Regions from separate parts of the Oceanobacillus locisalsi genome, predicted to be linked through region 4. Evidence: riboswitches for the same ligand, from Rfam matches in the RefSeq annotation. Region 4 holds a riboswitch; each other region holds the start of a gene.
The links. Region 4 has a riboswitch for thiamine pyrophosphate ahead of tenA (thiaminase II). Riboswitches for the same ligand answer to the same signal wherever they lie in the genome.
Positions count from the first base shown of each region.

Region 1 (3,169 bases), on a different contig from region 4:
TAGAATTTCTTTATCCATTTGGAAAATCCCCCCTTAATTCATATATACGTTCCCATTGATAAAAAATCCTTCTTTAAATAAGATTTTCTCGAAGGAAAAGGAACATAAAAATATATTGCTTTCATCTTTATTTTCTTTATTCTACCATTATTTAGCCAGATAGCCTATTCCATAACAGAATGTTAATAAAACTTAACAAAATTAACATTCTGTTGAAAAAGAGTAGAAGGTGTAAGGCTGCCGCTGCGGCGGACCGTTTTGCTTTCCGACGTACAACGGTTTTTGATGGAGCGAGTAACCGCAGTCCCAGGACGTCGGAAAGCGAAGGGCTTGGCCGGAGTAGTCGCTATACACCATATTCTGATCAAAAAATAAAAGAATGTTTAAACTTAACATGATAATAGAGAGCGTGTTCATCCTGAAACAGCAAGGTTTATATACTTATTCTTTAGTGCGAACGTTGAGAAAATGAAATAAAAATCCTGAAGCAAGGCATGCTGCAGGATTTTTGTGTGAGGGAGTTTTCTTTACATTTTTCCTACTAATGTTCTCGGCTGTTTATAAAACAAAAGAAATACAATAATAAGACTTAAAACAAAAGATGGAATCATATAAGATGAATTATAAATTAATGAATAGAGCCAGGCTGGCTGCCCTTCTACTGCTGAACCGAAGAACACCATTCCGGCAATATAATGACAAATAAAACGGGCTGCTGAACCCAGGAATACGCCTGTCAGAATGTAGATAAAAGATTTTTTTATCTGCTTCTTTTTCATATTGTCGATAACCTGCTTGGAAAACACTCCAGCCAGTCCGACAACAGTGAAAGCTAGCCCATATTCAATAATGCCCTGTACCGGGTGCAAGATATAAGCCGTACCTGTAGCCACCTGCAGTATTCCCCAGAGGAACCCGGACAATAAGCCTCCCTTTAATCCCCACCGGAAAGCAACAATAAAGACAGGAATCATTGCAAAAGATACAGACCCTCCTTGCGGCCAGAGTGTAAATCCAATTGGTAAAATATCCAGTAATAAAGCCAGTGCTGTAAAGATAGCTACTTCGACCAAAAACAATGTTTTATTTTTCAAATGTTTCTCCCCCATTTACATGAAACAATCATAATTTAATACTTTCCTAACGCACAAAAAAGTAATGCCAAGGGGAGTCTTCTTGATGGTCATGTTCTTCCAATAATCATAAAAGAACATTTTACACTCCGCTCACACATTACTTTTATATCCATCAAAAAGTCCACAATCCCTGCGCCAGCGTTAACTGACAGGTTCAAAGGGTCAGAACACAAACATGTCCACTCTCAGCCAAAGGCTCCCCTTGCAGGCTTTTTTATTCACTTTTTTGTATAAATGTAGTATAAATCACTTTTAGATAATTCGCAATAGACGTGATTACTTTTCCAGTTTCTTGGCTAGTTCTAAAAATTCCTGGACATCCTGTTTACATATTTCCATTGCATTTTCCCAGAAATCAGGTTTTGTCAGATCCACCTGCAGATGCTTTTCAGCAAGTTGTTCCACAGTCATCCGGCCGGTATCTCTTAATAATGTAATATATTTTTCTTCAAAATTACCTTCATATTCTTTCGCATATGCATAAATTCCCTGACTGAATAAATAACCGAATGTATAAGGGAAATTATAGAACGGTACATTGGTAATATGAAAATGCAGCTTGGACGCCCAAAAATGCGGGTCGTATTCAGACAAACTTTCGCAATACGCTTCTTTTTGTGCTTCTACCATAAGCTCATTCAACCGGTACGTGCTTACCATCCCCTGTTTGCGTTCTTTATAGAATTGTTTCTCGAATAAGAAGCGGGCATGGATATTCATAAAGAAAGCAATGCTGCGTGACACTTTATCTTCTAATAAGGTCAACTTTTCTTCATCTGTTTGAGCCATTTTTACCGACGCATCTGCGACAATCATTTCCGCAAACGTGGAAGCAGTTTCTGCCACATTCATGGCATAACCTTGATTTAACCCATTTACATCATTCATCACATACTGATGATAACCATGCCCTAATTCATGGGCCAGTGTCGCGATATTGGAAGGCGTTCCTGAGTAAGTCATAAAGATACGGGTCTGCTCACTGACAGGAAAGCTCGTACAGAAACCTCCAGGACGTTTCCCTGCCCGATCTTCCGCTTCAATCCAGCGTTTCTCAAATGCCATTTGTGCGAAATCCGCCATTTGCGGGCTGAAACTGCGGAATTGTTCCACAATAAAAGCCGCTCCCGCATCATAGCTCATCTTTTCTATATTTGACCGGATAGGAGCATGTACATCAAAAATGCTTAATTCGTCCAAACCCAGCAGAGAAGCTTTTTGGTGTAAGTAATTAACAAATAGCGGTTTGTGTTTTTCAATCGCTCCCCACATCGCATGCAACGTTTCTTGCTGCATCCGATTTTTCTCTAAGGGCTCTTTCAACACATTCTCCCAACCGTAATGTTTATAAGTTTGCAGCCGAAAGCCCGCCAAGTGATTTAACGTCTGTCCGAATAAAGCTTCATTCTTTTTCCATGCATCACTGATTTGGCGAAAAACATGCTCTCTTTGCGCACGATCAGCAGTGGATAATTTATTTGAGGCCTGTCCGACAGAGTAAGGCTGCACCTCTCCGTTCTCTTCTATATCGATTGTCATGTTGCCGACAACCGCTTCATACATCTGATTCCAGGCATGGTATCCATCTATTGCTAAATCGCTGATTAAAATTTCTTCGTTTTCCGACAATTGTTCACGTGCTCGTTCTCTCCTTTCAGTTAATATAAATTGCAGCGGTTTCATTGTGTCTTGTACAAGCAGCCGGTTCCACGCAGTATCTGTTATTGCTGCCAGTTTCTGATCAATTATTTTCGTAAGCGCGCTATACGCTGCTGCTATTTGAGCTCTTTTGGCAACATAGATTTCAGCTTGTTTATCTGTTACATCTTGGGCACTTAAACAACTGATATAAGCTCCCATCTCACGTACCTTTTTCGTTATCCGTTCTAAATCACATACGATCTTTTCCCAGTTTTCAACCGATCCATTCGTGTCCATACGTGTTACTTCTTCGGTCAATGTCTCAATCTCTTTGCTGATTTCATAGACAAATTGATGGAACGCTTGTGAATTACTTTCTCCCGAAAAAATAA
Region 1 is NZ_JBHTKK010000022.1:25,304-28,472, reverse strand. Features, by position in the region: gene ACFQ19_RS15555 (response regulator transcription factor) at 1-18, opposite strand, end outside; gene thiT (energy-coupled thiamine transporter ThiT) at 528-1,094, opposite strand; TPP riboswitch at 1,246-1,349, opposite strand; gene ACFQ19_RS15545 (M3 family oligoendopeptidase) at 1,413-3,169, opposite strand, start outside.
Region 1: another riboswitch for thiamine pyrophosphate. It lies ahead of thiT (energy-coupled thiamine transporter ThiT); the one in region 4 lies ahead of tenA (thiaminase II).

Region 2 (3,169 bases), on a different contig from region 4:
TGCATGTTATATTCTCCTCTTATATTGTTCTATTTTAAATAATAAAGGAATAATAGCTTCAGCAAAAGGTAAGGAATAAAGGATAGAATAATATAATCGATTCTTGTTCGTTGATATCACTCTGTAAATTTATTCGAGAATGGTATGCTGAGAGTGGAGGTAATTTCCTGGGAAATAAAGAAACTGTCATTTTTAATTTTTAACTGGCAACTGAGACTGACGAAACAAATTGTAAAATGATTGCGTTCATTCGTATACAGTAGTATTAAAGGTAAAGTAACAAATAGCCGTATTGCAATAAAGGCGTGTTATATTAGCTATCTTGGTTAATAGTAGAAGCATTTAGGGAAAACAAGTAGAAATAGAGCAACCCATTTTGAATGAATAAAAGAAGATATAGCATTAATGTATCAACAAGCTTATTTAAAGCAGAAAACCAAAGAAAGGAAGAATAAATATGGCACAAAATAAAAAGACTATAAGACTGCTATTCCCGCAGTGGCAAGGAGGAAATAACCCCGATTATGCTTTTGGAGGTGAACTATTAGCACACATTGCGCCGAAAAGTAAAACAAGCGAAACATTTGAAGTAGAAGTGGATACAGACTTTGAAAAGAAATTAGAAGTGAAAAATGGTGTAAAAGGTGAGCACGTCATATCGCAACAAATGAAAAAAACAGCTGACATTCTGAAAGAACAGCAGCCGGATAAAGTCATTATATTTGGCGGAGACTGTTCCATGGATCAAGTGCCATTTGATTATTTAAGCGGAAAATATGGTGATAAACTAGGGATTTTATGGTTGGATGCACATCCGGATATTGCAACAACAAATGATTCGACAGATGTTCATGAGATGGTGGCGGCCAATTTGCTGGGAAAGGGTGCGCCTCAATTTGTTACAGAAGTAAAAAACCCGGTGCCCTTGAGCCATATGATGTATGCAGGATTAATAGAAAAGGATTTACGTGATAGGGACAAGTTAGTAAAAGAATTACATGTCCCCTTTGTCGGTCCGGAGGAGTTAAAAGAAAATAGCGATCCGATTATGGATTGGATAAAAGAAAATAACATTGCATATTTAGCTGTTCACTTTGACTTGGATGTTTTATCCCCGAAGGATTTTCGTTCTATTTATCCGGCAGAGCCATATACGGACTCAGAAGATTTTCCTGCGGCAGTTGGTGAAATGAAACTTGCACAAGTTGCTCGTGTATTAAATGATGTTTCTGAACAAGCTGAAATTGTTGGACTAGGGATAGCTGAACATCTGCCTTGGGATGCTATTAATCTTAGAAAAACATTGTCTCAAATATCGATTTTCAATGATTGATTATAATAAAGACAGGCTAATAGTGTACACCTATTGTATCCCTTTACAATATGAAAATATAATATTAAAATGAATGTAACATTGAATAATAAACCACTAGGGGTGCCGTCTGGCTGAGATAAGATTTGCATCTTAATCCCTTTGAACCTGATCTAGCTCATACTAGCGTAGGAAAGTGGAGATGGCGGATATACGGTGTATTTATATCTTTTACGTAAAAGTAACCACTCCATTTCGGGGTGGTTTTTAATTTATTAAAGCAATTCTTGCAAATTTTGTATTTGGAATAATTAGAAAAAAAGGAGTGTTTTGTTATGGATTATATCGGGAAAATCAGAAGTAGAAACCCGCTTATCTATAATGTCATCAATGAAGTAGCCACGAATTTTGCCGCAAATGGATTGATTGCAATCGGTGCTTCTCCGGCTAATTCGCATACTCCAAAAGAAGCAGTGGAGAATGCGCAACATGCTCAAGCTGTTGTGTTGAATCTTGGAACACTGACGGAGGAACGTGCAGAGGCCATGTTGATTGCAGGGAAAACAGCGAATGAGGAAGGGGTTCCTGTTATTTTGGATCCGATTGCTGCTGGAGGAACAACATTTCGGACAGAAGTCATTGATAAGCTGCTGGAAAAAGTTCAATTTACAGCTATTCGGGCCAATGCAGGAGAAATTGCTGTACTAGGAAATGTGTTTGAATCCATGAAAAGTCCTGACTCCACCATTGCGGAAATTGATCCGGAAATCGCAAAGGCAGTAGCAAAAAAATATAATACAGTCGTCATTGCAACTGGAAAAACAGACGTGATTACCGATGGTGTTCGTACAACATTTTGCAGTAATGGGGATGCCATGTTGCAGAATATCACAACGAGCGGATGTCTGCTCACTTCGCTGATCGGACCGTATGTCAGCGTTGGGGAAGATGTGTATGAGGCAAGTGTTGAGGTAACTGCTGCTTATGGAATTGCAGCGGAGTTGGCAATGAAAAAAGCAGAAGGACCCGGTTCCTTTATTCCAGCATTGTTGGATACATTATATTTTCTGGATCAAAACACAGTAAATAAGTATAAGCGGCTGGAAGAATGGTAGTATGTATGATTTCAGAGAAATGGGAATGTAGAAAATAATTATGCAGAAACGATAAAAATCAGGAAGGAGAGCAAAAACATGGAACAAATGATATTTATTCAGACAGGTACAGGCGTAGATTTACACGGGCAAAATATTAACGAAGCTTCCAAACGTGCTGTGACAAATGCAATTCATTCTAATTCAATGCCGGGAATTCAAGGCGCGCTGCCTGATCAAGACTTAAACAACATGAAGGTAAATGTGAAATTGGGTATTCCAGGAGATATGGAACATTTGGATGAAGGAAAGATAAAGCAATTGATACCGTATGGCACGGTGACGGTGGAAAAGTTAGATGGCGGGCTGATTACAACAAGCGGTGTCTATCTAAGTGACCAAGAAGATAAAAATGACTTAATGTATATTGTCAATGCTGTTGTCGAAGTGGGATATTAGGAAGACAGAAAAAAAAAGAATGAAGTGAAAGGAAAGGTATTCCTTTTGCGTCCTGCTGAGAAAAAAAGCCGGATAATTCCCGGCTTTTTTTGTTGCAATTACTTTAAAAGAAAGCATCGAGCAAGATCAATCCTTCCTCGGTGCAATTCCTTTAATAAGCATTTCTGTCCATTCTTCGGTATAAGGGGCAATTTTCTCATAAATCTGCGGCTTGGAAATCCCTTCTACAATCGCCTGGAAATACAGCAGCAGAAATTCATCCGAATATTTCAGATCCACTTTTCCTTCTTTCCGGCCTCGGTGA
Region 2 is NZ_JBHTKK010000012.1:30,734-33,902, forward strand. Features, by position in the region: gene ACFQ19_RS10890 (MerR family DNA-binding transcriptional regulator) at 1-5, opposite strand, end outside; gene ACFQ19_RS10895 (arginase family protein) at 458-1,333, shown strand; TPP riboswitch at 1,422-1,524, shown strand; gene thiM (hydroxyethylthiazole kinase) at 1,648-2,427, shown strand; gene ACFQ19_RS10905 (Lin0512 family protein) at 2,506-2,865, shown strand; gene ACFQ19_RS10910 (TetR/AcrR family transcriptional regulator) at 2,992-3,169, opposite strand, start outside.
Region 2: another riboswitch for thiamine pyrophosphate. It lies ahead of thiM (hydroxyethylthiazole kinase); the one in region 4 lies ahead of tenA (thiaminase II).

Region 3 (3,169 bases), on a different contig from region 4:
CTGTGACTACAGAATAAGCTCTTTTCAGCAACAGCGCACTATATTTCCGATGAATGGAGTATATATGACGTTGAATTGTGTTTATTCTACCCCCAATAATTCTTTCAGCTCGTTCAACTTTGATTTCGATAGCGGGACTTCAGAGCTTTTTTTATCAACAAGAGATAAACTGTAGCTGTTTCTCGTCCAGGTAATCACTTCTCTTATTTTTTGAAGATTCACAATATAGGAGCGGTGACAACGAAAGAAGCCTTGATGGGACAGACGCTGTTCCAATTCTTTTAGGGTAAGCCCTGTCGGAAATCCTTCTCCGCGGGTATAGAGATAGGATTGTCCATCCTGGCTTTCGATATAATCAATTTCCTGTGGATCAAATAAAATGATTTTATCTTCTACTTTTGCGGAGATTTTATTTATCTGGAAAGCCTGCTTTATTTGGACCGTGTCTTCCGCTGTTTCCTCTGTATCTATTTCTAAGGATGTTAAACGTTCATTCTTCTCTGATTCGACTTCCATTTGCTTTATCCCCTGTTCATCTAAACGATAGACTGTGTCCGCAATCGTGATGGCGCTCTCTGTACTTGTTGTTAAAATCAGCACCGCCTTCTGTTGATTCTGCAGAAATTCGACAAATTGATGCAGGACGCGCTTTGTTTCTAAATCCATATTTACTTCAGGCTCTTCAAAAATCACCACTTCCGCTTCCTGCATTAATATTCTTCCAAACTGAACACGCCGCTTCTCAGAGCGATGAAGCTGATGCATCTTCCATCTCGCTTTTTCCTCTAATTGAATTTGCAAAAGTACTTCTTTTACAGAAACCTTTCTTTGATATAAAGAGCCAATAAATTTCAAATATTCCTGCACTTGCATTCGTTCGTAAATCCCTTCTTCATACCAGCAAACACCTAAACAGGAAAAGTATTTCTGTTTATCCTCCTGTAATGTTTGATGCTGAACCTGAATCGTTCCATTTCGTACATTTTCTTTTCCGGTAATCATCTGCAGCAACACGGAACGAATATTAACAGTTGATTGAATTGCTTTTATTTCTCCAGCTTTTACTTCTATATCTATCTTAGGGAACAATGTCTGGTCTCCCTGACGATATTCCATACCATTTATTTTTAGCATCCTTCATACCTCTTCCTGTCAATATATCATTATGAACTTGCAGTTTAATTATTCATTCATGACAAACTGCTTCATCTTTGATAAAGTAGAATCAAAGAAAATTATGAAAAGCAACTACTAGGGGAGCCCAACATGGCGGGCTGAGAGGAAAGCATGCTCACTTTCCGACTCTTATAAACCTGATCTGGTTAATACCAGCGTAGGGAAGTAGTCAATCAACGTATGATTACTCTCAGTATACCAAATCAGGCTTCCCGACAAAGCCTGATTTTTTTATTTTATAAAGTAGTTCCTTTTTTATTTGTCCAAATAAAAGGAGATGATGAAATTGAAAAATCGCACACGTTTATTAACGATGATGGCTGTTCTCGTAGCTATTGGAACGATTGGCTCTCAATTGCTCTGGTTTCCTGCAGGTGTCGCCAGAGCCTACCCGGTCCAGCATGCCGTTAATGTCATTGCCGCCATTTTGCTCGGGCCGGGTCCCGGAGTAATTGTTGCATTCATGATCAGCTTGCTCAGAAACCTTTTAGGACTGGGAACATTGGTTGCATTTCCCGGAGCGATGATTGGCGCTTTTGTTGCCGGGGTATTGTATAGGAAAACGTATAAATATCCGATGGCGGCCTTAGGAGAAATAATTGGTACTGGCATTATCGGTTCTTTCTTCGCTGTTCCTATCGCTAACTTACTTATGGGAAGTTCTGCAGGAGCTTTTGCCTTTATTCCGCCATTTATTGTAAGCAGTGTTTCCGGTGCATTAATCGGGTGGTTGTTAGTCAGCCGTCTCCCGTCACGCCAATTTTCTTTAACAAAATAAATCTTTTATTCTATGAAGGAGGTTTTTATCATGAAACCGATTCGTTGTGCATTAACCATTGCTGGTACTGATCCTAGCGGCGGTGCTGGTATACAAGCCGATTTAAAAACATTTCAAGAATTAAAAACTTATGGAATGTCTGTGATTACTTCCGTTGTAGCACAAAATACAACAGGAGTCCGCTCCGTTGAGCATATGCCGCTTTCCATGATTGAAGACCAGCTAGACGTCATTATAGAAGATATGCCGATTCATGCGATAAAAACAGGTATGATTGCAAGCAAGCCAATGATGGAATTAATCGTTAAAAAGTTAGAACAAGTCGATGCTCCATATGTTATGGATCCAGTAATGGTCGCTACCAGCGGAGATTCTCTGATAGATGAAGCGGGCCGAAACTATTTACGACAATATCTCCTCCCGTTAACAACCGTTGTAACACCAAATATTCCGGAAGCCGAATTCTTGACCGGATTATCGATTACAACAGAAGAAGATATGAAAGGAGCAGCAAAATATCTTGTTCAAGAATATGGAGTGGATGCTGCTTTAATCAAAGGAGGCCATCTAAAAGGACAAGCAATTGATTTTCTTTATGATGGAAATAACATGCACAGTTATGCTTCTGAGCGTATTGATACGCAAAACACGCATGGAACAGGCTGTACCTATTCTGCTGCTATTGCTGCTTATTTAGGAAAAGGTTATCCGCTCCCAGAAGCAGTGAAGCAGGCAAAAACGTTTGTAACTGCTGCCATTTCAAAATCATTTGAACTCGGAGAAGGAAATGGTCCGACAAACCACTGGGCTATCCGGGAAAATGAAGGGAAGGAGATTATTCATGAATCCTGATATTATCCAGCAAGCCAGAAACAACACCCCGCTTGTTCATCATTTAACCAATCAGGTTGTCGTCAACTTTAGTGCAAATGGTCTGCTTGCTTTTGGCGGCAGCCCGGTGATGGCCAAAGAAATGACAGAAGTCGCAGATATGGCAAAAGCTTCGGATGCAGTTGTTTTAAATATAGGTACAGTTTTAGAAAGTGAAGTTCCTGCAATGATTGCAGCGGGAAAAGTAGCTAACCAAAAAGGGATTCCGGTTGTCCTTGATCCTGTTGGCGTTGCTGCGACCCCATTTCGACAAGAAGTAATCGAAAGAATTTTAAAAGACGTACGCCCAACTGTTATTAAAGGAAATACAGGAGAAATCGCATC
Region 3 is NZ_JBHTKK010000002.1:304,158-307,326, reverse strand. Features, by position in the region: gene ACFQ19_RS03625 (LytTR family transcriptional regulator DNA-binding domain-containing protein) at 82-1,134, opposite strand; TPP riboswitch at 1,244-1,357, shown strand; gene thiW (energy coupling factor transporter S component ThiW) at 1,457-1,954, shown strand; gene thiD (bifunctional hydroxymethylpyrimidine kinase/phosphomethylpyrimidine kinase) at 1,985-2,806, shown strand; gene thiM (hydroxyethylthiazole kinase) at 2,796-3,169, shown strand, end outside.
Region 3: another riboswitch for thiamine pyrophosphate. It lies ahead of thiW (energy coupling factor transporter S component ThiW); the one in region 4 lies ahead of tenA (thiaminase II).

Region 4 (3,169 bases):
TAATTCCTGTTTTCCGGATGGCGTTATGATTTCTGCTGAAACACCGGAATAATCGTCATAAAATAATTCTACTTGCACATTATCCGGCTCTATTTGTTGTTTTTCACCAATGTATACACATATAGCAAGCACAATATCCTCTTCAGGAATAATAAGTTTTTGCATACCCCAAATTCCTCCTGCATATAGTTGAAAGGCTACACTTTTGTCAGCCTCTAGTAATAATGCCAATTGCATTCTATTCTACTATAAACTCCCTATAAGCATGAAGTAAGAAGTGCTTATTTAGGAAGTTTCGCATATATATTATATCACTGTCTCTGTTTCATGCACGAATGAGAGTGATGATAAAATAAAAACAGCTGTACTTAACTCGTAACAGCTGCTTCTATAATGGAAAAGGATGCTTGCTGGCAATCGATTTGAGCCAACCTTCCATAAGGAATAAGTGCTTTTGGTTCGGTATGTCCGAAAGAAACATTATATAGGACAGGAAGATCTGTCAGCCCGTTCTCTGCTAAAACGGATAATATCACTTCTTTATACGCTTCATAATGCACCTCTCCATAAGGTTTGGCAAAAATCATTCCATTTGCTTGCTGGAGTATCCCTTGGGCTGCATAATTTCTGAGCCATCTTTTTATTAATTCAGGGTCTGACTTTTCTTCCGATGTTTCCAAAAAGAGAATGCTATTCTCCCATGCTTCCGGCTGCGGCCAGATGATAGTTCCTTTCGCAAACTCAAGCACTTCGATACAGCCGCCAATAAGGTTTCCTGTGACGATCCCATTTCCTTGCAGGAGTTCATAACCTTGGTCAGGAAGCATTCTCCTGGCAATGTTTTTATTAGAAATATCCCATTCGAGAAATTCACTAGTCCATTTTTCCGGCGCGGGAATATCATCGACTGCTTTCGCTTGGAAAAGCGTGTTTTGAATGGCCTTCACCGTATAATCATCCATCGCCACATTTTCTGCAAAATCAGTCATGATTGCTGGTCCGTAAAAGGAGGATAGGCCTGCATGAAAGCAGAATAAATGAGCAATCGTCGTATCAGAAAATCCCATAAAAATCTTGGGATTTTGTCGGATAATCTCAAAATCTATATAAGGAAGAAGACGAATACTGTCATCCCCGCCAATAGTAGAGATGATTGCTTTGATTTCAGGATCAGCGAATGCCGTCATGAGATCTTCAGCGCGTGCCTCGGGATGCTCATCGATATACGTTTCTCCTTTTAAACTGTTAGGCATTGGAACGACTTCGATCCCAAATACGGTTTCTAAGCGTTCCACACCTTGCTGGTAGCGCCACCTTAAGGAGGGCTCGCCTGCTCCTCCCCAGGAGAGGCTGACAGTTGCTACTTTATCTCCGGGAGATAATTTTGGCGGCTTGATCAACATATAACATGCTCCTTTCTTTGTGATTTATAAATACTTATTCGATATACACAGATAAAATCCTTTATTTTTGCAACAACGTATTTGATGTCCTAGTTTTTTGATGCGGAATGATTTCATTCGTACCATCCTTTTGTTTTAGGATTGCTTTACGCTTACATATACTTATGATAATCTGAAAGGGATAAACAAAATACGCAAAGAATCCACTAGGGGTGCTGACAAAGCTGAGAGAGGCAAATGGCCTTGACCCTTATTAACCTGATCTAGTTTGTACTAGCGGAGGGAAGTGGTCGGGATATGCCTATAGGCAATGAACCAACCTTTTCTGCCGCTTTCTATATCAGGAGGCGGCTTTTTTGCGTGCAATCAAAGAAGGAGGAGCGCATATAATATGACATTCACAGAACGTATCCGTCAGTCTGCAGATTCGATTTGGGAAAAAAGTCATCAACATCCATTTGTACAGGGAATTGGTAATGGGACACTTGATATCGAGGCATTTAAATTTTACATGTGTCAGGATTACAAGTATTTAATCGAGTACTCCAAAGTAATCGCGATGGGGACAGTGCTTGCCAAAGATTTAGATACAATGTCCGGATTTGCTAAATCACTCGATGAGACCTTGAATTTTGAAATGGATCTTCACCGTCAATATGCCGAACGTCTCGGGATTTCAAAAGAAGCGTTGGAAGCTACCGTGCCTGGTCCTGTAACGCTCGCCTACAGCAGCAATATGCTTGCAGAAGCGCAGAAAGGTTCTTTAGCATCCTTGATTGCGGCCATTTTACCATGTGCCTGGAGTTATTATGAAATTGGACTAGAGCTGGCAAAAAAGCCTGGTGCCCTGGAACATGAACAGTACGGAGAATGGGTGAAAATGTACAGCTCTGATGAGTTTGGTTCTATTGGCAAGTGGCTGATAGAAAAATTGGACGAACTGGCAAAAGGGTGTACGGAAGCAGAGCTAGATGATTTAGAAGCTATTTTTCTAAATACGAGCCGCTATGAATATATGTTTTGGGACATGGCATATAATCGCGAAAGCTGGCCAGTGTAACCCGGTTGATTAGTTGTTCAGCTGATTGAATGATTAGAAATGATATGAGAAAGTAAAGGGGAGGTGTTTTGACATTGTGATTCATGCAGGATATCGATGTAAAGACACGCTCAAAACCAAGAAGGTAAATAGTAAAATCAAGGAAAGTTGGCGATTCAGATGAACAATACAGAGAACCCCTCCCGTATTTTAGCTAAAAGAATGGTAATTGGGATTGGTTTTGCCATTTTGTTGAGCGGTATATTGAGTAAACTCTTTTCATTTTTATTTTAAAATTGGAAAAGCATATTCATGTCGTTTTGCATGAAGGAAAGAAAATACAAATAAATTGCTGTCTTTCTTTGTAAGCGATGTTATTCAGTCAGATAAAATTCAAAAAAGTAAAAAAGTTGGATAGACAATACATGGATTCATGGTAAAATAAAGAAAAAGTACGGAAGTCGGGTGAGAAAGATGAAGCTTTGGTGGAGAAGAATAGCAGTTGTATTTATAACGATTTTAACGTTAGGAATTTACTCACCGACCAATCTGCTGGAAGTAGATGCAGATAAACGGAGTGACAGCAATATATCTTCTTCATCAGATATCGAAACAGCATCTGTCCTTAAAGAGACCACCCAATCCTATATTGTTGAAGATGCTAGACAAGCCTATCTGAAGCATCTTCAAAAAGAAGCAAAAGCATTGAGTCTGGAGAAGTTTGGAC
Region 4 is NZ_JBHTKK010000001.1:321,319-324,487, reverse strand. Features, by position in the region: gene ACFQ19_RS01430 (DUF2653 family protein) at 1-165, opposite strand, end outside; gene ACFQ19_RS01425 (S66 family peptidase) at 369-1,403, opposite strand; TPP riboswitch at 1,602-1,705, shown strand; gene tenA (thiaminase II) at 1,795-2,463, shown strand; gene ACFQ19_RS01415 (YpjP family protein) at 2,917-3,169, shown strand, end outside.